Regions from separate parts of the Siphonobacter sp. BAB-5385 genome, predicted to be linked through region 2. Evidence: riboswitches for the same ligand, from Rfam matches in the RefSeq annotation. Region 2 holds a riboswitch; each other region holds the start of a gene.

Region 1 (7,709 bases), on a different contig from region 2:
CTTCCGAAGTATCGATCAGCGACATGGAAAGTGGTGAGGGGTACGACCGGGCCAGTCTGGATTTGATGGGCCGTCAGTTGCAATTGCTGGAAGCCGTATTAAAAACGGGCAAACCCGTTGTCGTCGTATTGATCAAAGGTCGTCCGCTGAATCTGAATTACGTATCGGCTCACGTGCCCGCCGTACTCGACGCCTGGTATCCCGGTCAGGAGGGGGGCAACGCCATTGCCGACGTACTCTTCGGCGATTACAATCCGGCGGGTCGTCTGCCCATTTCCGTGCCTAAATCGGTGGGTCAACTGCCCGTGTATTACAACTACAAAACACCCGTCAAACACGATTACGTGGAAAGCGACGCCAAACCCCTGTATCCTTTTGGCTACGGCCTCAGTTACGCCTCATTCGACTATAGCGGTCTGACGATTGCAGTAGCCCCCGTTTCGAAAGACGTAACGGTGAAGGTTTCGTTTCGGGTGAAAAACACCAGCAATCGTGATGGTGATGAGGTCGCTCAGTTGTACGTGACCGATCAGGTGGCGTCAGTCGTAGGCCCGGTCAAGCAGCTGAAAAAATTCGAGCGGATTCATCTGAAAGCGGGTGAAGAAAAAACGCTAACATTCGAGCTGCACGCCAAAGACCTGATGTTACTCAATCAGCAGATGCAATGGGTCGCCGAAAAAGGAAAATTCACGGCACAGGTAGGAGCATCTTCGGAGGATATTCGATTGAAAGACGAATTTCAGTTAACGCAGGATATTCCCGTAAAACCGTAATTATCGCCCGAAAACAAAAGATCCCGAAAGTCGTACCGCTTTCGGGATCTTTTGTTTTTGGGCTAGCTTACTGAATGGGCTGATCGTCTTCCAGTAATTTATCCTTGTACTTCTGATAAAGAAAAGACGTAAACAGTAATAAAACCCCGACGCTCAGGAAAATGATGATTTTCCCGCCCGTGGGTACGCGGCTAAGGTCAAAAATGAGCAGTTTTCCGAGAACGATACCAAAGAGAGCGATGCTGGACAATCGGTATCGTTTTACTTTTTGAGTGAAGCCCAGCACAATCAGTACCAGCGAATAGACACCCCAAAGAACGCTAAATCCGGCCTGAGTAGCCTGCAGACGTTGTTCTTCAGCGTGCAGGGGATCAAGCAGAATCAGATGCGTCATCAATTCCTGACTCAGAATCCATAAAGGAATGACATGGATAACGTACAGAAAACCGTTGCGGATCTTTTTCCAGCCGGGCGTATGCTCGGGAATCATTCGGTACAGGCCCCAGGTCCACACGGCCAGGGAAGCGTACAGCAGAAAACGCAGGAACAGTGGTGTAGCGGGGACTTTGAGGTACTGATTAACCAGCTCCAAAATGGGTTGCTCAGCAACGATGTACAGAAACAGTAATCCCGAAAGTCCCAGACTAAAGGCTTTCCAGATCCCAAGCGAACGTCGGGACAAACCCCAGTGAACCAGCCCCAGATACAGAGCCGAGTAACTCATAAACACTACTTTCTCAATGAGCGGAGCGTAGCGATTCACCTGGATATTGAAATACCGTTCCCATTCAACCCAGCCAATAAAGTAGGCTGTTCCCAGCAGCAGAATCAGCAAACTATTGGGGAAAAGACCCGTCCGGTCGTTGCGATACGATTGAAAAAGCATAAAGACCAAGGCTGCCAGGTACAGAAAATTAGTCAGGAAGGTCCGGTTGAAATAGGGCAGATAGTCGGGGGATTGGATCACAGGATCGTACCAGTAGACAAAGACTGAACCCGCCGCCAGATAAATCAGGGCGATTCCGAACACCCGCAGTAACCGCGAAGACCGATTGACACCCAGGTAATACAAAGCCGCTGCTCCCGCTGCCCAAAGGATCGTAATCCAGTCGCCTTCCAATTGAATCGGTACGGCAACGATCAGAAACACCAGCATTAAGGCCAGCGAGGTGCGGGAGAGTACGGCAAAATTTCGCTGATGCATATACCACGCAATTCCCCCGTGTACCAGGCTGTTGGCTAAGGTAAATGCCGTGATGGTCAGCGTAGGGTAGTGGTGCTCATTAAGGATAAAGTACGTCGGGAAAAAGTAGAAGATAGAATTCAGAATCATCAGCAGAATAGTACGGTTGTTGACGTACTCTTTCTGGAATAAGGGGTAAATCAGCTGATTAGCGTAGAGTTGTAAAAAGAAAACAGCCCCGAATACCAGACTGATCCAGACGTAACCGGGCCGGTCGAATCCGTTGATGATGAAAGCGATAAAGATGAGCCAGGTGAAGCTGAACGCCGCCGTGTTCATCAACTGCCAGTTGCGTTGGTAGGCCAGAGCCAGTACGCCGGTGTTCAGAATCGTCATGTACACAAACAGGCCCCAGGCAGCTCCGTTCCCGCCGACGAGGAAGGGCACCGCATACGCTCCCACGAGTCCGAAAAGTCCAATCCACTGAACTTCGTACTGCGTGGCCTGCCAGACGGTAAAGAGCGTGATTGCCACCATCAGTCCAAAAGCGACGGGCGGCGGCAGGAAATGGTAAAAGTAAAATGCCGCGTAGGTGGTCAGGTACGCCGTAGCAACGCCGCCACTCAGGAGTACGGCACTGTAGGTCAGATACTTGGGTTTCAGCCAGAGGGCCAGTCCCGTTAAACCCGCTCCCAGTCCCCAACCCAGCAGCAAACGGCCCCAGGGACCAATCAGATCATTGTCGAAGGCGTATTTTACGAAAATGGCCATGCCAATTACCAGAGCCGCAATCCCTATTTTACTCAGGAGATTGCCACCGATGTACTCTTCCGTGGGCGTTTGCGAACGCGTAACGGAGCGGGGAGCCGCTACCGGTGGTGGAGGTACGGAGATCGGACGCGGGGGTACGGTAACGGGAGGTACGGGGGGCGTTGAGGGTACAGAGGCGGTTTCTTCGCCGCGTCGAAGCAGGAGCAGTTCCCGCTCGATCTGACTGAGGTGTTGCTGATAGATCGTTAGCTGGCTGGAAAGTCGTTGTACTTCGGCTTCCAGAGCGTCGATTCTGGTTTTTTCATTCATGATTGAAGGGTACGTAAGGTGGGTTGGATATACGTACGGTAAGCGTCATCCATAGGTTTAAAAACTAAGAACTTATTGAATGACAAAATTCATCCGATCCAGACCCGTATTTTTGGTAATGCGATCATACGCATAAATCTGTACTTCATACATGCCCTTTTCCTTAATGGGCAGGCTGCCCTCAAAAATATTATCGATCCCGGCAAAATTCAAAGGCACTTCGCCTCGAGCTACGCCGTCTTTTTTCACAAACGCTTTTACCTCAATCTGCTCGGAATTCCAGACCCCGCCTTTCGTAATGACGCAACCGCACATCATCACCAGATTGATTTTCAGTTTAACCTGACTATCCTTTAGCGAACTTAGGCTCAAAACCTGATGCGTTTGGGGTTCGAGAATATCGAGCATAAAACCGGGGATTTCCAGGATGATTCCCTCGCCATCCATGGCTTTGCCGGGAATAAGCCACAATTGAGTACTGGCCTTGACCGCAGCACTTTTCCGGTTGACGGGAGCGGTCGCTTCAACGGTTACAAACGTGGGGGCGTCGAGTTTGAGATTTGCTTCGAAGCGGGCGGTCTGGTCATCCGTCAGGCGGTCGTACCGTTGGTGGGGCGTTTTTAGCAGGAGATCGGTATTGCCGGAGTTACCCGTTGTCAAGCCCTGGGCCAGAATTTCACCCGTCAGATCATGGTGAATAACGACGTAAGCCCCGCCAATGCCCGTACCAATAAATTTGGCGTCTTTGGCCCGGGCCCGGACTATCACTTTAGTGGATTGAGCAAATCCGTAACAGGCCACCAGGCAGAGCAGAAAGGTACTAAACAAGTGTTTCATACAGGTTTTAACTGAGGAAGAAAAAAGTTTTGGAAAGGAAGAGTAACCGAAATAACAAGTATACTGTATTCCAGTAAGATTGTAGACTATTACTGCCGATTTCTTCCCAACAAAAAAGACCTGAACCGTTTCCGGCTCAGGTCTTTTTTATCTTCAATCTGAAATTACAAACCGAATTCAGCTTTTACTTTCTCTACGTAGTCGAGTTTCTCCCAGGTAAAGAGCTCTACTTCGAGTTCTTTCGTAGCTCCGTCGGGTGATTTGAACGTCTTCGTCACCACTTTCGATTCCCGTCCCATGTGGCCGTAGGCCGCTGTTTCGGAATAGATGGGGTTACGCAGTTTCAGACGCTGCTCGATGAAGTACGGACGCATATCGAAAATCTTCTCTACTTTCAGAGCGATGTCACCGTCGGATAGGCCCACTTTCGAGGTTCCGTACGTGTTCACGTAGATACCGCAGGGCTCGGCTACACCAATGGCATAGGATACCTGAACGAGTACTTCGTCCGCTACACCCGCCGCAACCAGGTTTTTGGCAATGTGACGCGTCGCGTAAGCTGCCGAACGGTCTACTTTCGAGGGATCTTTACCCGAGAAAGCTCCACCGCCGTGGGCACCTTTACCACCGTAGGTATCGACGATGATCTTACGGCCCGTCAGACCCGTATCCCCGTGGGGACCACCGATCACGAATTTGCCCGTCGGGTTGATGTGGTACGTAATTTCGCCCTCGAATAAACCACGTAATTCAGGTTTCAGACTGGCTTTTACGCGGGGGATAACAATCGCTACGATGTCTTCGCGAATTTTGGCAAGCATGGTTTCATCGTCCGCGAAATCGTCGTGCTGGGTAGAAACGACAATGGTATCGATCCGCTGGGGAACGTTATCATCGCTGTACTCAATCGTCACCTGCGATTTGGCATCGGGACGAAGGTAGGGCATCAGCGAAAGTTCGTTGTTCCGGATGTCGCTCATCGTCTTGAGAATCTTGTGAGCTAAGTCCAGAGCTAAGGGCATATAGTTGTCCGTTTCGCGGGTCGCGTAACCAAACATCATTCCCTGATCACCGGCACCCTGTTCTTCGGGGCTGGAACGATCCACACCCTGATTGATATCCGCCGACTGTTCGTGAATGGCCGAAAGAACACCGCAGGAATGAGCTTCGAACATGTATTCCGACTTCGTGTACCCAATCTTGCGAATCACGTCACGAGCAATGCTCTGTACATCGAGGTACGTCGAAGACTTCACTTCACCCGCCAGAATAACCTGGCCCGTCGTTACCAGCGTTTCACAAGCTACTTTGGATTGGGGGTCGAAGGCTAAAAAATGATCAATGAGGGCATCTGAAATTTGGTCTGCCACTTTATCGGGGTGTCCTTCAGATACAGACTCAGAAGTGAACAAATAAGGCATGTTCTGTAAATTAGAATGATTTTGGGAGTTACGAATCCATGTAAACTTTTCGTAGTCCTCGGCCAAAGGAAGGAATTGAACGTTTTTGACTGTTGCTGAAATAGCTGATTACCAGCAACAAAGTCCGTATCGTCAAACCACCGTAGCGTTCTGGACTCGGTTGGTGCCCTAACTGGAGCCTCTGGATACTTTTGCAAAATTGTACATTCAGCGGAAATTCACCAAATATGTAGGCTTACCGTTTGAACATTTCCGAGATATTTCTCTTAAAAACGTCAAAAGCAGCCACCGTAAAGGGAATAACGGGTACTGAATACAGAACGCCCAGGTCTTCCCGAAGCGACGTTTCCTCATCCAGAAAGCGAAAAATCAGGTGAGCAGGGTTCTTGCGGAACAAATCGGTAAAAACCGTTGCCGCAGAATACCGATTTTTCAGAAATACATTTAGAAGTACCTGATCATAAAAACGGTACTGAGCCGAGATGGGTCGGTTGGTGACCGGAGACTGGGAGAAGTTCTTTTCCAGTTGACGTACTAAGCCCTGTAGTCGCTTTTGCGTACGCGTAAACGTGTAACCCGTACTGGCCCGGGTGTATCCCCCGGCGGTCCCAATCCGGATGACGTGCGGCGAAGGTTGTTCGGGCATCGGCTCGTCACTCATCGGAATGATACCCGTTTCTTCTTCGGTAATCTCGTAGGTTTCCAGACTAAAAAAATCCTTCAGATAGGCTCGTAAAGCCTCGTCGTATTCGTCTGGCGTCAATAGGGTGGGCGTGAAGAGCGTGAACTCAACGAGAGCTTCTGTTGCCGAGAAAGGCATGACGTATACAAACCGACACTCGTTTTTCTGTTCGATCCGGAAGTCCATCATGATCGGCGTTTCGGGATCGAATACCGGTTTTTCGGTACGAACCACCCAGCCCTTGAAATGCTGTAGGAGTTCCTGCCAGCGAGGGGCTGGGAGCGAAGCGGGCTCTGCCGTCAGCATTCGAATGGCCTGCATGGGAACGGTACTGTCGAAGCACCACTGAGCCCGATACTCGCCTTTCGAGGTTTGAACCAAAGCTGAACCCGCGGACGTTTCCACCGAATGTAAATCCGCGAACAGGTACTGGATATTGGGGTTACGGGAAAGATCAGCCCGGATCGAAGCGTAAAAATCTTTTCCGCGAAGGAGCTTATACTGGTGCTGGCCAAGGTCTAATTGGTGGGAAAACCCCTCCGTTCCGTGAAACCAGAGCTTATTCCAGTGTCGATACAGAATGGATTCAAACGCTCCTTCGCCCGCCTGCCAGAAGGCCCAGGTGCGGTCGTTACGGGTTTTGGGTTCCCGGTCAATAATCAGGATCTGCTTATGACGTAAGGTGCTGTGATTGAGGTAATAGGCCAGGCTCAGCCCGGCCATCCCTCCGCCCGTAATGATGATGTCGTACTTCAAGGCAAATCAGGGGAAATTGTGAGGATACAACCCAAAATCAAGGGTACTTGTTTGTCCGAAATACATTTACTCTATACGAAAGTCCTGAAATACAAACAGCCTCGCTTTTAACAAGCGAGGCTGTTTCATGTACTACATACGTGATTAATTCATCCGTTACACGTGCACGTGACGTTCGGCGTGGTAGCTGGAACGAACCAGTGGTCCCGCTTCTACGTACTTGATACCGCGTTTTTCGCCTTCTTCCTTGTACATCGCGAAGGTATCGGGGTGAATCCATTCGATGACTTCGTGGTGCATTTTGGTCGGTTGCAGGTACTGGCCCAGTGTCAGAATATCCAGTCCGTTTTCAACCAGATCATCCATCACTTTAAAAACTTCTTCCTGCGTTTCGCCCAGGCCCAGCATAATGCCAGTTTTGGTACGCTTACCGAATGCTTTCGTACGCTGAATCTGCTCCAGACTGCGGCTGTATTTAGCCTGTGGACGAACGGGACGGTATAGCCGCTCCACGGTTTCCATATTGTGTGAAACCACTTCCTGGCCGGCTGAAATCATGCGTTCCAAAGCGGGCCAGTTTCCTTTCGTATCCGGAATCAGGGTTTCAATCGTCGTACTCGGACTCAATTCTTTCGTCAGACGAACCGTATCATACCAGATTTCTGCTCCCCGGTCTTTCAGTTCGTCACGGTTGACGGACGTAATCACGGCGTGTTTCACACCCATGATTTTAATGGCCTCAGCCACGCGTCGGGGTTCGTCAGCGTCATATTCGTTTGGACGGCCCGTCGCTACGGCACAGAAGGTACAGGAACGCGTACAGACATTGCCTAAAATCATGAACGTGGCCGTACCCGCTCCCCAGCATTCGCCCATGTTGGGACAATTGCCCGACTGACAAATGGTGTGAAGCTTGTATTCATCCACCACCTGCCGCACATTGCGGTATTCCGGACCCGTCGGGAGTTTTACTCGCA
Region 2 (7,709 bases):
GAAACGGCGGCGGAAAAATCCGGTTATCGCGAAAAGCTACCCGCCGGAAAAGCTCGCGGACTGGCTATTGCCCGTTCGTTCAGTACCATCTGTGCTCACGTATTTACGGTAGCGAAAACGGCGGATGGCGTGAAGATCGAAAAAGTAGTATCGGTGATTGACTGCGGGATGACCGTAAACCCCGATAACATCAAAGCTCAGACTGAAAGTAACATCATCTACGGTCTGACGGCGGCGATCAAAAGCCCGATTACCTTCGCCAACGGAGCCGTGGAACAAACGAACTTCCATAATTATCCGGTGCTACGTATTAATGAAACGCCGGTCATGGAAGTCCACATCATCGACAATCAGGAAGCTCCCGGTGGCGTGGGCGAACCGGGTCTACCCCCCATCGCTCCGGCTCTGGCCAATGCCCTGTTTAACCTGACGGGGAAACGGCAACGGAAGTATCCGCTGGAATTGGTGTAATCAAGTAATTGAAAAAACGGGTCTTAGTACCCGTTTTTTCTAGCTGAATCCCATTTTTCAAACGCTCATTCGAGATAAAGGTCTCGAAGAGCGTTTTTTTATTGAATCAAGTTTAGCAGATTTATTAGAGCATCTAGCAAGAAAAATACCTGACACAATTGATCCTTTACACGTTAGCTAAAACAGTTATGATGAAAGCCATTGTCCTGAAAAAGTTGGGAGGCGTTGAAAATTTTACGCTGGCAGAACTAGAAAAGCCCTCCCCAGGTGCGGGCGAGGTTCTGATTCGTATTCGAGCGACGGCCTTCAATCCCATTGATTATCAAATGAGACAGGGAGGTACTGAAAGTAAACTGTTAAAATCAAGCATTCTCGGTAGAGAATTGTCTGGTGAAATTGTACAGATGGGTGAAGACGTGACCGACTTTACCGTAGGTGATCAAGCGACTGCTACGTAGGCAGTCTGGCTTCCAATGGTACCTACGCCGAATACATCAGCGTTCCGCGTGAGCTTATTGCCAAAAACCCTGAACGGCTAACGTTTGAAGAAGCGGCTGCCTTGCCCATGACGGGCATGACCGCTTACCAATGCTTTACAAGGATTTCCATACCGGAAGACGCGGCTCTTTTTATTGCAGGCGGGGCGGGCGGTGTAGGAACCGTCCTGATCAAACTTCTGCTGGCGGCTGGAAGTCAACGTGTTTATACAACCGCCGGAAATGAAGAAAGCTTTTCACATTTAGTTGGGCTGGGTTTACCCGAGGATCACATCATCAACTATCGTCAGGCGGATCTACTATCTACACTCCGTAAGAAGATGACCAGCGAAACGTTTGACTATGTGGTGGATTTGGTAGGCGGCTATTTATCCGAAATTTGTGCTGAACTGATTAACGTTTATGGTACGTATGTGGATGTAACATCTCTCACCACAGAAAAAGCCAGAGAATTACTGTTTGATAAGGCAACCACTGTGATTCACGTTGCTAATTACGCACACGCGTTCAGGAAAGATTGTCTTCATTACTACGGGAAAACCTTGAAAGAATTGTTTGACCGAATTGAACGTCATGAGCTTACTCCTCCTGCCATCCACATCCTGGGTAATCTAAGCGTAGAAACCGTTCAAAAGGCTCATCTTCTCATGGAGTCTAATCAAACCAGAGGAAGGAAGTTGATTATGCAGGTTTAAAGTAGTTATAAGTTACTTTTTCATCTAGCTACGCTTTTCATTAAATGTTACCAATAACTTAACCAATAAGATACTTCTTTGTAAGCCATGTGAAATGATAGTTATACAACTGCTTAGCTACTTACTCTTCGTAAAGGAAGCTATACTATCCTCTACTGCTAGGGTCATTCACAACTTTCTACAGAAGCCATCACGCTAGCAATAAAATCTCATCGATTTAAATAAAATAGCAACATGGATAAAATGATCAACAGTCCAGCGACAGTTGCCAGTATCTGTTGACTTTTATTGGTCTTTTGCTCTTTCATCCTGAGATAGTAGATCACGCATGCTAGGGGTAAACCTATACCAGCCAGATACTGCCATTGAATGCCAAAGCCATAAAAAGCAATTAGCACCAGGATAGGCAAACAAAAAGCAAAAAAGTCGAGCGGGTATTTTTCCATTTTATACCAGGTTTATAGAGTCGCTAAAGTAGAAAAACATTTCAGATTCCTAAGTATTGTTAACTAAAATCTGTTTCTCCCGCCGTTGTCGGTGTTTTGTTAAACACTAACCATTACATGGATGGCAGCGAGATATTCGCACACAAGTTGTTGGTTACGCTACGCTAAATACCAACAACGGCAGAGCAACATTCCACACAACAGACTATTATTCAACACTTTAAACGTCAAACAAGCTCATACTTATTTATTAATCTATAATTTCTATAGATTTTATTTGTTTTATACTTTTTCTCAACCGTATCTTTGCAACGTCTTCAATTACTACGGGTAGTTGGGGCTTATACAGAAAGGAGGAGAGACAGGCTCTGCGAATCCTTAGCAACTTTCCGACACGGAATCAGTGCTAACCTGCCTAACACATTAGGAACTATAAACCCAATACCGCATGGCACTCCACCCGACTCAAAATGGACCGGCCTGCTTCGTCCTCCGAAGCTAAGCACTGTTTTCTCGTTTGTCACGAACGTGATTTTCCGTCACGTCTGGTCGCTCCTGGATTCACTACGAGTTTGACCGTTTCATCTGATCATTCACCTTCATCAGCTCTTTCATCGCATGTCTATTTATTTCGATAACTCCGCTACTACGTCTTTATCGCCAGCCGTTCTGGAAACGATTTTACCCTATTTTACGCAACATTTCGGGAATCCATCCTCCAATCACCGGGCGGGTCGAGAGGCGAAACGTGTGATTCAGTCCAGTCGTCATCAAATCGCTGATTTACTGGCCCTTTCTCCCGAAGAAATCATCTTCACTTCCGGGGGTACCGAGGCCGATAATTTTGCCCTCAAGAGCAGCATTCAGCAGTATAGGATTCGTCATGTCCTGACCTCAAAAATTGAACATAAAGCCGTCCTGTTACCGTTACGGCAATTGGAGCAGGCGGGGCAAATTCAGCTGGATTACGTTGCACTCGACGAGCAGGGACGGGTTTCAATTCCCGACCTGACCCGCTGGCTGGAAAAGCACCCCAAAGGACTCGTCAGCCTCATGCACGCCAATAATGAGCTCGGGAACTTACTGAATCTGGAAGAAGTGGGTGCCTTAACCCAGCACTACGGAGCCTACTTTCATACCGACACCGTTCAGAGCCTGGGCAAAGTCCATGTAGCCCTCAACGCCGTTGATTTCGCCACGGCTTCAGCTCATAAATTTCGTGGTCCGAAAGGCGTTGGCTTTCTGGTCGCCCGTCGGGGACATCGCTTACCGGCCCTACTCAGTGGCGGTGGACAGGAAGGCGGCCAACGCGGGGGTACTGAAAACGTGCCGGGCATTGTGGGCCTGACCAAAGCATTGGAGCTGGCCATCACCCAGCAACAGCAGAACATCGCTCACCTGGATTCGCTGAAACGTCAGTTCATTGGTGGGTTACGGAATCATATTCCTGGTGTTACGTTCAATGGTCGATGTCAAAGTATCGACGAGACCTTACCCGGACTGATTAATGTCGCCTTCCCCATTCTGGATGCTCCCTGTTCGCTGGTTGAAGCCCTGGATGCTCGCGGAATTGCCGTTTCTGGCGGCAGTGCCTGTTCCAATCTGGCGGGCGGCTCGCACGTACTTCAGGAAATCCCCTCCAGCTTTGGGAAAGAAAACGTACGGTTTTCCTTCGGATCGGATAATACCCGGCAGGAAATCGATACCGCATTAACCATTCTTACGGAATTGTACCAAACGGAGGAAGTTAGTTTAGTGTCTTAACGATTTGGGAATTGTATTTACCAGGTTACAAAAAGTAGGCTTTTTAAGTTTTCGCTCCTATACTTAAAGCATTCGTCGCTTGAACTTTTGATTCCATTTTTATGAATGGAAAAAGGGTATTTGATTTGTAAATCAAATACCCTTTTTCCATGAAATTTCTATTCTTTTTTCTTCTTATTTCTGCCTATAGTTACGGCCAGACTACCGACTATACTTCCATCAAAAATCGCCTGCTTGCCATTCGACAGGAGGATCAGCAGTTGAGGGAAGAGCATTTTCCAATTGCTGAACAATACGGGTATAACTCACCACAAGCTACTTACTTCTGGAAAAAAGTAGCTACCAGAGACAGTATTCATGCACAAGAGGTAGGCGACATCTTGACCCGGTATGGATGGCTAAGTGCCAGGCAGATTGGAAGAGAAGCGAACCAAACCCTATTTCTGGTTATTCAGCACGCTAATCTGCCGACTATGCAACGTTACTTACCTTTCATGCAGCAAGCGGTGAGAGAACAAAAGGCCGAATCCGTTGATCTGGCTTATCTGGAAGACCGGGTCGGTTTGGAAAGCAACGGAAAACAGTTGTACGGTACTCAGATTGGTCAGGATACGCTTACTAAAGAATTTTACGTAGAACCCCTGGTCGATCCTGACCGTGTAGACGAACGAAGAGCTCTTATGGGCTTACCTGCATTAGATGTATATACGAAAGCCTGGGGCTTTGACTGGGATGTTGATAAACATAAGAAGCGAAACGATTCGTTAAAAAAGGCAGGCCACTAAAGTAACCGATCTACTTTTCTTAAATTCTGGCCAAATAGCACATAAAACACAGATTAACAACCTATTAATTTCTCAAAAGCTTAAAAGTACTCAGAAGAATAAAAAACATTTATGCACTTATTACTCTTCATTAAGCTATCTGGAATAGCTTCTATTATCTGTACAATTATACGTCTATTTAGCTTCAATTAGAGCCTCTTAATTAATGATTAAGATGTTGTATCACGAATATGTTTATAAAGAAATAACACAAGACGAATCTTCTTCATATCTTTCTAAAAAATTCATTTATTTCTCTGTTTAAAGAGTAGATTTGTAAGTCTAAGTATCCCCATCGCCTATCCGTTGTCCTTTACTTGATTTATGAAATTTTTGTGGGTAGTATGGCTATGTATGCTTGGTTACCAGGCTATAGCTCAGCATGAACGTATCATCATTGGTGATAAACCGAATTCCTACTTTTGCGTAGGATCCTTCGTTGAGTATCCGGTCTCTCTAGAAGGTAATTTTCCAGTTTCGGCTTCTTTTAGTGTTGAGTTCGGTGATTCTTACTATCGAACCCCCTATCACCAGATTCCGGCGACGTACGCCAATGGTAAAATCCGCTTTCAGGTAAGCTTTCCGGCAGGACTTCATGAAAACCAGCTTTCTTCAGCTACGATTTTACGGGTAAAGTGCACGAACCCTTCGGTCGTGAGCGACTGGAGCAATGATTACTTTTACGCCTCTTTTTTACCCGTCGTTACCCTAACTTCTCGGTCGTATCAGGCGAACCCTAATAGTACTGTCCCGCTCGAATTTTCTTCATTCGGAAGCAGCACGATTACTGCTCTTTTGAGGGATGAATTAACGGCAGACAGCTTGCGGGTGACGGTAACGACCACCTCCGCTCTGAGGGATAAACGCAGTGAGCCCATTTTGGTCGATAAAAACCGATCGTACGTGCTGCAATCCGTTTCCAACCGGTGCGGAACGGGCTCGGGAACGGGGAGCGTTTCCATCAAGGTCAATCCTTTTTCCATCCGTACCACGTCCGTTAGTCCGGCTGAATCCTGTACGGGTAATGAGGCGGTTGTGAATGTTTCGACGGCTGGCGGAAACCTGTCAGCCAGCGGAAGCTTTAAAATCCGGCTAACACGACTGAGTTACGACGGAGAGGAAGAACTTGATACCTACAAGGACGTTCCGGCCTCGTATTCCGGTAACGCTCTGCGTTTTATCGTTCCTGAAAATATCGGGGATTGGGAGCGAACGTATTCCGTCCGAATCATTCAGGAAAACCCTTACCTGATGAGTTCAAGCGATCAGGTACGTTTAAAAATACTCAACCCGGCCACCGCCCGTTTTTCATCGGGCAATCAAACGATTAAACTGGGTCAGAAACCGAATTTTTATTTCGATCTGCAAGGCACGTATCCTAGGATCGTCCACTTAAGCGACCAGTCCACGTATCGTCACGACGGCGATAGTCCTAAACATAACCTTTCATTTCCTACGCAGACCACCCTCTATACCATTCAGAGCTATAGCACGGGGTGTGGAGCCGGGCAGGTAGACAAAACGCCCGTTACGGTAACGGTTCAGGCGGGATTCAAGGTAGATTCCATACCCAACCAAATTTTTGCGAAGGGCAAAGCGTAACCCTGTCTTTAACGTCCAATGTACCCTTACCCGAAACAGCTACGGTTCAGATTCGGGACTATTCGAATGGATACCGAGGTACGCCTGTTGAGGCCACGATTCGTTCAAATCAGCTTCGCTTTACCCTTCCTATTTTATCGAACAATGAAATGGTACGCGTTCACGATTTTAACCTTTTCATCACGGCTGGAGCGTACGTTGCTGAAACGGCTAAAATTAGAATTTCGACGAAGCCTTCCGCCGTATTTAATGAATGGTATCGTAATTACAGCATCAACGAAGTACAGGATATCGATTTACCCATTCAGCTCATGGGTGGCGGTCCTTATGACTTACAACTAAGCGACGGCAGGAAATTACGCGTCACTGAATCGGCCAGTTTTTATACGCTTTATTCGTATCCCAACCTGAGAATACGTCCCACCCAGGCCCAGTCTACCTATCGGTTGGAAAAGGTTAGTAATACCTGTCAGACAACGGATTTAACGAATACGCCGGGTAATACTTCAATCATTACGCTGACGAAACCGGCTTCCCACGGTATCTCTCTAACGCTCCCAGCCAGGGCTTACTGCGTAGGCGATTCCATACCCCTTTCCTTCCAGACTACGGGTACGTTTGGCTCCGATAATGAATTTAGAATTCAGCGGATTATCGATAATAACCAGGTTACGGATCTCCGTACCATCAAGGGCACGAGTGGCCGTTCCGTCCCTATTCCGATTGCGGAAGTCAAAAATTTCTCCGTTCGTATCGTCTCCACGAACCCCGTTACGCAAAGCGAAGCCTTCCCCTTACGCATCGACAAAAAGCCAACGCTATCCTTGCGTACCTACGAACGAACTTTAAATGATTTGTTACCGGGCGATTCGATTCCTATTGACCTATCAGAGTCTATGACCTATGTGACCAGTCTAACCAGGCTGGTACTCACCAATGGCAAGCAGGACTGGACGTATTACCCGGCAGCCTCCGGCAATGACTACGGTGGTTTCTTTGTTAATTTTTACCCACCCGAGTCCGGTGCGTATCGCATCAAATCCGCAACGAACGTTTGTGGTACAACGTCCGGCTCGGGCGTACTGAACGTCGATCTGAAACCGTACCGCATTTTCTTTCCTACGGCTTATGCCAGTCAGAAACTCGTATTTTGCACCAAAGGCTCTTACCAGCTTCCCTATGGCATAGCCGGTTCCATGCCTGGGAACGTTACACTGGTGCTGGAAGTCGCCGCTGCCAAAGACAGCGTGTTCCGGGAAATTACCAGTTCCATAGGTACCAATCTGGCGGCGTTCCAGATACCCGACACCTATACGTCAGGTTCGTATCTGATTCGCTTGCGGGCGGGCGACATCCGTAGTACGGCCTTGCCCTTTGAGTTGGGCACTTTACCTACCGCAACGCTATCGG
Region 3 (7,709 bases), on a different contig from region 2:
TCGGCGGAGCCCAGCTGATTGGATAGTTCCCACGTACGAATCGTCTTCGTCATGAGTTCATTTTCTACCAGAAATCCATCATGTCCGTACAGCGAGTCAATCTCGGTGAGTTCAGCATTGGGAATATAACGGGCCAGGAATCGCTGTTCTTCTACCGGGAAAAGTACATCCGACTGAATACCAATAATTAAGGTCTGAGCTTTAATCTGGTTGAGAGCGGTCATGGCTCCATCCCGATTCCTGCCAACGTCATGTGAATCCATCATACGCGAGAGTGTATAATAGGAAAAGGCATTGAAACGACTGGCAATCTTCTCCCCCTGATACCGTTGATACGAACTTGCCCGGTAATGTTCAAGGGCGGATTCTTCCCGAGCCTGAGTGAATTCGTACATAACCGCACTGCGGTAACTGAGTAATGCGGTTGCCCGGGCCGCTTTCATTCCGGCGGTACCCGCGTCAGGACGGCGTTCCTGCCACGTCTGGTCGGCTTCAATGGCCATCCGCTGGGATTCATTAAAGGCAATACCCCAGGGCGACATCCGGGCATTGGTAGCAATTAAAATTAGCTGTTCAAAAAGATCAGGCTTTTGAATGGCCCATTCCAGAGCCTGCTGACCTCCCAGCGAACCGCCAACGAGCATACGGATCTGCTGGAGGTTCAGGTGTTCCCGTAACAGGTCCAGACTCTTGACCACATCACGAATGGTAATCAATGGAAAATCCTGATAATAGGGTTCCTGCGTGAGCGGATCGATCGAGAGGGCCGACGTAGAACCGTACGCTGAACCCGGCACATTGGCACAAACGATAAAGTACTGACGCGTATCCAAAAGTTTTCCTTCTCCCACCAGACCGCTCCACCAATCCGTTACATCTGAATTGCCCGTTAAGGCATGGCAAATCCACACCACATTACTAGCAGTAGCATTTAGGGTTCCAAACGTATGATAGGCCAGCTCAATCTCTGGCAGCACCCGCCCACATTCCAGTGCAAACTCCTGCGGGTAATGAAATTTTTGTAACGCAGACAACTCAGTAAACTCGTTTAAAAGACTCGTATGTATGCTTTAGATTTGGGAGTACAGTCATACGGCTGCACTCCCGAAGTACTATTACAGATTCAGGGCAGCCCCGAAAGCCTGTTCAAAGTCAGCTTTGATATCTTCGATGTGCTCATATCCCAGCGAAACGCGTAGTAAGCCGGGGGCTACGCCCGCACTGGTTTGTTCCGCTTCCGAAAGCTGCGAATGCGTAGTCGTGGCCGGATGAATAATGAGCGTTTTCGCATCGCCTACGTTGGCCAGGTGACTCACCAGTTTCAAACCGTTGACTACCCGGTCGGCGGCTTCTTTGCCCGCCCGTAGTTTGAATGTCAGTACGCCGCCAAAACCCCGATTCAGGTATTTCTTGGCCAGTTCATGGTAAGGACTGCTCGGTAATCCGGGATAATTGACGTATTCGACGGCTGAATGTCCCTGTAACCACTGAGCCAGGGCCAGAGCATTTTCGTTCGTACGTTCAACGCGTAACGAAAGCGTCTCCAGTCCCTGTAATAAAAGGAAGCTGTTGAAGGGAGCTTGCGACGGACCCCAGTCCCGAAGCCCTTCTACCCGGGCTCGAATGATAAACTGAATGTTGCCGAAAGGACCGTTAAAGCCAAAGACGTCATTCAACACCAGTCCATGATAGCTTGGCGAGGGTTGTGTAAACTGCGGATACTTTCCATTACCCCAGTTGTAGGTTCCGCCATCTACAATAACACCACCCATAGTCGTACCATGTCCACCAATCCATTTGGTTGCCGAACTAACCACAATGTGAGCCCCATGTTTGAGTGGCTGAGCTATCGCTCCACCGGCTCCGAAGGTATTATCTACGATCAGAGGTAGGTCGTATTTTTGAGCCAGGGCCGCGAAGGCATCAAAATCAGGAACGTTGAAGCCGGGATTACCGATGGTTTCCAGGTACAAGAACTTGGTTTTCTCGTCAATGAGGCGTTCAAACGATTCTACCTTATCGCCCTCGGCAAAACGGGCCTCGACACCGATATTCTTGAAGGAGTTCTTGAACTGATTATAACTTCCTCCATATAAATAGGAAGTAGTAACAAAGTTGTCTCCTACGGTTGTGATATTATTGATGGCAATAAACTGAGCGGCGTGGCCCGATGCTACTGACAAAGCGGCTACGCCTCCTTCCAGAGCGGCAATGCGTTTTTCGAACACATCGTGCGTTGGATTCATGATCCGCGTATAAATGTTTCCGAATTCCTGAAGGCCAAAAAGCCGGGCTCCGTGGGCCGAATCATTGAACTGGTACGCGGTGGTCTGATAAATAGGGACGGCTCGTGCATTAGTAGCCGGATCAATCTGTTGCCCCGCATGTAGCTGGAGCGTTTCAAAACGTAATTCAGACATGTTGTTGCAGAATTAATGCGTTAAAAGAAAATAGGCTTCAAGGTAAGTGTGGGAAAGCAGAGAGCTGCTTTCCAGAATGCAACCAACAACAAGAACAGAGGCCACCTGCGGAGGTGGTATAAAAAGACGCGAAACGTAGGGATAAAAGTGGGGGCAGAGCTGCCGCCCCAAAAGAAGGGGTAGTCCGTAGCATGAATCGTGTTTATCCTTATCTCTCCCGGAAGACCTTCTTCAGGGCAGGAATTAGCACCTTGTTCCCAGTTGGAATAGGTTGCCAGCGGTTCATAGAGCCCGTCTCTCCCCGCTTCTCGATAAGCCAACGCGTAGTACGGCTGACTTTTCATTCGCAAACTTACTAAGGAATGTGGAATGTCACTGGTAGCCTGGGCATTTTTTTACCAGGAGTCTTTTGAAGAAGTGGGAAGAGTACCCTTTCCGGGTCGGGTGTATGCAGATCGAACGCGGATGAACTATTTTTGTCCGAAACAAGCTTACACGATACGGATCATTGTTGCATACGAAGATGGAAAACCCCGTTATTATTTTTGGAGCAAAGGCTCTCGGCAAAACGGCCCTGGATATTTTTAACCGAAATGAAGTGCTCGTTTACGGTTTTCTGGATGACGATGAAAACATCCACGGCACCGAAATTGGCGATATTTCCGTAGTTGGTGCCACGGACAATGAAGGATTCACCAAGCTGATTGGCCACAAGTGCGAAGCCTTTGTGGCTGTGGAAGATCGTACCGAGCGAAAGAGCCTCGTGGATTTTCTACATGAAGTACGGAACGTTCAACCCGTAAATGCGGTACACCCTTCTGCAACTATCTCGGAAGAAGCTCACGTCGGACACGGCAACCTGATTGCCGCCGGAGTAATCCTGCAACCTTTTTCCAAAGTAAATAATCACTGTCTGCTTCACGCCGGAGCCATCATCGACACGGAAGCCGAGCTGGCTGACTTTGTGCAGGTGGGAGCGGGTAGCGTAGTAGGAGCCGGAGCGAAAGTGGGTGAAAGTACGTTTATAGGAGCAGGTGTAACGATCGTTGGAGGAGTGGAGATTGGCAAAAATGCCCGGATCGGTGCGGGTTCAGTCGTCATCGAGAGTATTCCGGCCGGAGCAACCGTCTTCGGAAACCCCGCCAAGAAAATGTAGAGATGCCTTACTTTTAAAGCATAAAACCCTCTTGTTCGTAGAATGAGAGGGTTTTTTATGGTGTATCCAACGAAATTAACCTGTCTAGTTTAAGAGGGCATCCAGTCTTTCACATCGCTTCATTAACGAAAACGTATAGTCTTACTAAAATCCTGCCTATTTATTAAACATTCTTGAATTATTTGAAGAAAATAAATAAATATAAGATTTACCAAAAATACGGATTGAGTAGTATTGATCTGATTATCAATAATTTAAAGAATGGTACTTAGCTAATCCTTGTTTACCAATACTAAATCTGGTATGATGTTTTTTGTCTTTTTTTTGCCTGAATTGACTAATTATTGTGTAAAGTTTATTTGAACTTAAAACAGACCTTTTTTTCTAAAAAATACATTTTAAAACATCCAAGCTTTTTTAATCTACGTAGTTTTAATAGACAGGTCATTCCCATTGAAAGTCGCTTGTAAAGTTAAAATAAATGCATGAACACTGATTTCGTCGCCGAATCTGTTCTCATTCCTGCATTGATTTAGCATACTGGAATGTAATCTTTTGCATGTACAAAATCTCAGCAGCCGGGTTAGGTTGCTGGGAGTTACTGACTGAATTTGTATTACATATTGTGAGGACTGGTACCCCATTTATTTAGGGTACATCACATCTAACCGCTGGCTATATTATGAATACGGAGTTTGATGAAGTAGTTTCGCCTTCAGAAAGGAGACTTGTCCCTTTTCGAACGGGTGACCATGTGACCGATCATTCGGTGGCAGAGCCTACTCGTACATCAGATAGTCGTACTATAGCTAAATCCATGAGCTCTACTAGTTTATGGCAGCGTTTAAAAGATCGGTTCTTCTCCGCCAAATCTATTCCGGAAGAACCTGTCAAACACTGCTTCTGGAATGTTGATATTCACTCGCACTTACTGCCTGGCGTTGATGACGGCGTGGATACTTGGGAAGAGTCACTGGCCTGTCTGCAACAATTTAGCGAATGGGGTATTCAAAAAGTAGTCACTACGCCGCACGTCAGTCGTGATTATTTTCCCAACAAGCACGATCAGCTCTTGCAGGGACAGGAGCAATTACAGGCTTTGGTTAAAGAGCATCAGCTACCCTTACAAGTCGAAGTCGCCGCTGAGTATTTATTGGATGATTTCTTTCTCGATTTGCTCAATCATAAAGAGGTTATTAGTTTCGGCCCTGAGAAGTATTTGTTAGTAGAAACAGCCTGGTCTTCGGCTCCCCTTCATCTAACAGACCTTATCTTTCGTATACAAGCGGCCGGTTATACGCCTATTTTGGCTCATCCCGAACGTTACAAATACTACCATAATTTTGAGGCTGAACTCGACCGGCATCGCCAGGCTGGTTGTCTGCTTCAGCTCAATGCCATGTCCTTAACGGGTAAGTACGGTGATCAGGCTCGCCGCCAGGGCAAGTTACTGTTACAAAAGGGTTGGGTGGACTTCATCGGAAGTGATTTGCATCGACCCGGCGACTTATCCCGCTTTGAACGAATATTTGCTTTACCCGAATTCGATGAATTGAAGAACCAGCCCCTGCGGAATTCTTCCTTACTGGGACTGTAGGTCTGACCAATGCTGAAAGGCTTTAGGTAACCTCCCTGGATTGGTATAATTCGTAGAATTGTATAGGATTATGGGTATTAAGCAAATGTTATCTAATTACACAAATAGTTTTGAGTGATCGTACAAAAACGGCAGAAAGTGTTCGTGTTTGTACCGGGCTTATTGACTTTTGTTAGTAAATTTTGTTTTTCGTAAAACATTTTAGTTAGAAGTTGGTAGTTAACAAAAAATTGTACTTTCTTTGACCAAGCATTCTATGCGAATCTCCTTACTGGATCTTTTGAAGCCTTATATGAGTACCAGATCATTCCGCCAGGATCGGGTAACCATAGTGAAGAATTTGTCTTCGCTGCTCGTTCTTGCCTGTTTATTATCTAGTTGTGTGTCCTCGAAAAACTTAGCACTTTTTCAGGAGGGACCCAACACAACCATTGACAGTCTCAGTATAGCTAAACAGTACACACCTACCGTTCAGATAGGTGACGTGTTGTCCATTACTGTTACCAGTTTAAACCCCGAAGCCTCCGCAGTATTTAATTTACCTGAGTCACAAGCCCTTATTCAGGGCCAAGGTTTAAATGCTTCCGCCAATCCACTTGCCTACCAGCCCGGCTACGTAGTCAATAAAGATGGCAGTATTGATTTCCCCATGTTAGGTAAAATACCCGTAACCGGTAAATCCAGCACGGAGATCAACGCTTTCATTAAGGATAAGCTGAAAGCCTACCTCAAAGAGCCTTCCGTAAATGTTCGGAATGTAAATTTCAGAATCTCCGTCCTGGGTGAAGTGAATCATCCCTCACTGTTTCTAATTAACAATGAGCAGGTTACGCTCTTACAAGCCTTGAGTATGGCCAATGATTTAACGATCTATGGCAAACGTGAAAACGTATTAATCATTCGGGAAGAAAACGGCAAAAAGACGTTTGCCCGGATCAATTTGAATAGAAGGGATTTTTTTAGCTCTCCCTATTACTACCTGCATCCCAACGATGTAGTCTATGTAGAACCCAACCAAGCTAGAGCGGCCGCCACCGACAATACTTATCGAGTTGTCCCTATCGTCATTAGTGCAGTGTCTGCCGTGTTAGTATTGGTGAGCGTAATCATTAGGTAATTTCGCTTATACCTTATAACATACAATCCACTTAAAATTATTACGATACAGACGTTATGGCAACGAATAATCCTTACACTTCGTACGTGCCTTATCAGGTCGTAGAGACTGATCAGACGAACATACGGGCCATTCTGCTCCGCTATGCTCGCAACTGGCCGTGGTTCTTAGTATCAGTGGCATTTGCCTTAGGAGCGGCGTATGTATACTTGCTGTATCAACAACCGATTTACCGTGTACAGGCCAGTCTGTTGATCAAGGACGAGAAAAAAGGCGTTGATACCGGTGAGCTGATGAAGCAGCTGGACATCTTCGGTCAGCAAAAACTCGTAGATAACGAAATCGAAATCCTGAAGTCGTACACGCTGATGAATAAAATCGTTGGCGATCTTAATCTCGATGTTAAGTATTTCGAGCCTTCCAACTTTGGCAAACGCGAAGTATACGGTAACGTTCCCATTAAAATGATCGTTGAACAGCCCAAGCCTGAGCTGTACAAGGAAAAGCTGGAGATTAGTTTTCCGGAAAACAACACGGTACGTGTAAATGACCGGAACTATCCCATCAATCAGAGTATCGACACACCTTTTGGTCGCCTTCGTTTCTTCGCAAACAAGCCCGTTCTGAAAAGTGACATGCAATTGATTGCTTCGGTATCTCCTCGTTCACAAACAGTGGAAGGTTACCTGAAGAGTTTACAAACGGAGCCTACAAGCAAGCAGTCAACAGTGATTCAGCTAACTATTGAAGACGCGGTACCTGAAAAAGGAGAAGCAATTCTGAATCGTCTGATTGATGAGTACAATACGGCTGCCGTAGCGGACAAAAACAAAACGGCTTCTAATACCCTCAAGTTTCTGGACGAACGTCTGGGGCTGGTTTCGGGTGAACTGCAAAACGTAGAGAAAAACGTAGAACAGTATAAAACCGCTCAGGGAATTACGGATTTGAGTGCTCAGGCCCAAAGCTTTCTGCAAACGGTACAGCAGAATGATGCTAACCTGAACCAGGTGAATTTGCAACTGGGAGCCATTCAGGACGTTGAAAAATACATTAGTTCAAGATCAAATGAGCGAGTAGGAGCTCCTTCTACGCTCGGACTGAGTGATCCTGTTTTACTAGGGCTAATTACTAAGGTATCTGAACTAGAATTACAACGTGAACAATTAGCTCGTACGACCGCAGATCAAAGCCCTATTGTACAGTCACTGGAAGGGCAGATTAGAAATATGAAAGCTAATATTCGAGAAAACGTAGAGGCAACAAAAACTATGTTGACTACTTCGAAGAATCAAATGCTAGCTACAAATCGGAAAATGGAAGGTGTAATTCGTACGATTCCTCAAAAAGAACGTTCACTAATTGACATCTCTCGGCAGCAGGCTATTAAAAATGATTTATATACGTTTCTATTACAGA

The links. Region 2 has a riboswitch for S-adenosylmethionine ahead of BWI93_RS05655 (cysteine desulfurase family protein). Riboswitches for the same ligand answer to the same signal wherever they lie in the genome.
Region 1: another riboswitch for S-adenosylmethionine. It lies ahead of metK (methionine adenosyltransferase); the one in region 2 lies ahead of BWI93_RS05655 (cysteine desulfurase family protein).
Region 3: another riboswitch for S-adenosylmethionine. It lies ahead of BWI93_RS20460 (O-acetylhomoserine aminocarboxypropyltransferase/cysteine synthase family protein); the one in region 2 lies ahead of BWI93_RS05655 (cysteine desulfurase family protein).

What each region holds. Positions count from the first base shown of each region.
Region 1 covers NZ_NMPS01000250.1:5,032-12,740, forward strand. The annotation lists gene BWI93_RS26240 (glycoside hydrolase family 3 N-terminal domain-containing protein) at 1-773, shown strand, start outside; gene BWI93_RS26245 (DUF2339 domain-containing protein) at 841-3,036, opposite strand; gene BWI93_RS26250 (hypothetical protein) at 3,109-3,873, opposite strand; gene metK (methionine adenosyltransferase) at 4,038-5,294, opposite strand; SAM-I-IV-variant riboswitch at 5,369-5,488, opposite strand; gene BWI93_RS26260 (lycopene cyclase family protein) at 5,530-6,732, opposite strand; gene lipA (lipoyl synthase) at 6,889-7,709, opposite strand, start outside.
Region 2 covers NZ_NMPS01000058.1:42,579-50,287, reverse strand. The annotation lists gene BWI93_RS05675 (molybdopterin cofactor-binding domain-containing protein) at 1-471, shown strand, start outside; gene BWI93_RS05670 (alcohol dehydrogenase catalytic domain-containing protein) at 660-929, shown strand; gene BWI93_RS05665 (zinc-binding dehydrogenase) at 1,037-1,663, shown strand; gene BWI93_RS05660 (hypothetical protein) at 1,873-2,109, opposite strand; SAM riboswitch class I at 2,448-2,548, shown strand; gene BWI93_RS05655 (cysteine desulfurase family protein) at 2,728-3,873, shown strand; gene BWI93_RS05650 (DUF6624 domain-containing protein) at 4,023-4,658, shown strand; gene BWI93_RS05645 (hypothetical protein) at 5,052-6,299, shown strand; gene BWI93_RS05640 (T9SS type A sorting domain-containing protein) at 6,449-7,709, shown strand, end outside.
Region 3 covers NZ_NMPS01000212.1:3,152-10,860, reverse strand. The annotation lists gene metX (homoserine O-acetyltransferase) at 1-1,034, opposite strand, end outside; gene BWI93_RS20460 (O-acetylhomoserine aminocarboxypropyltransferase/cysteine synthase family protein) at 1,116-2,420, opposite strand; SAM riboswitch class I at 2,626-2,738, opposite strand; gene BWI93_RS20455 (NeuD/PglB/VioB family sugar acetyltransferase) at 2,944-3,576, shown strand; gene BWI93_RS20450 (tyrosine-protein phosphatase) at 4,394-5,173, shown strand; gene BWI93_RS20445 (polysaccharide biosynthesis/export family protein) at 5,514-6,290, shown strand; gene BWI93_RS20440 (tyrosine-protein kinase) at 6,347-7,709, shown strand, end outside.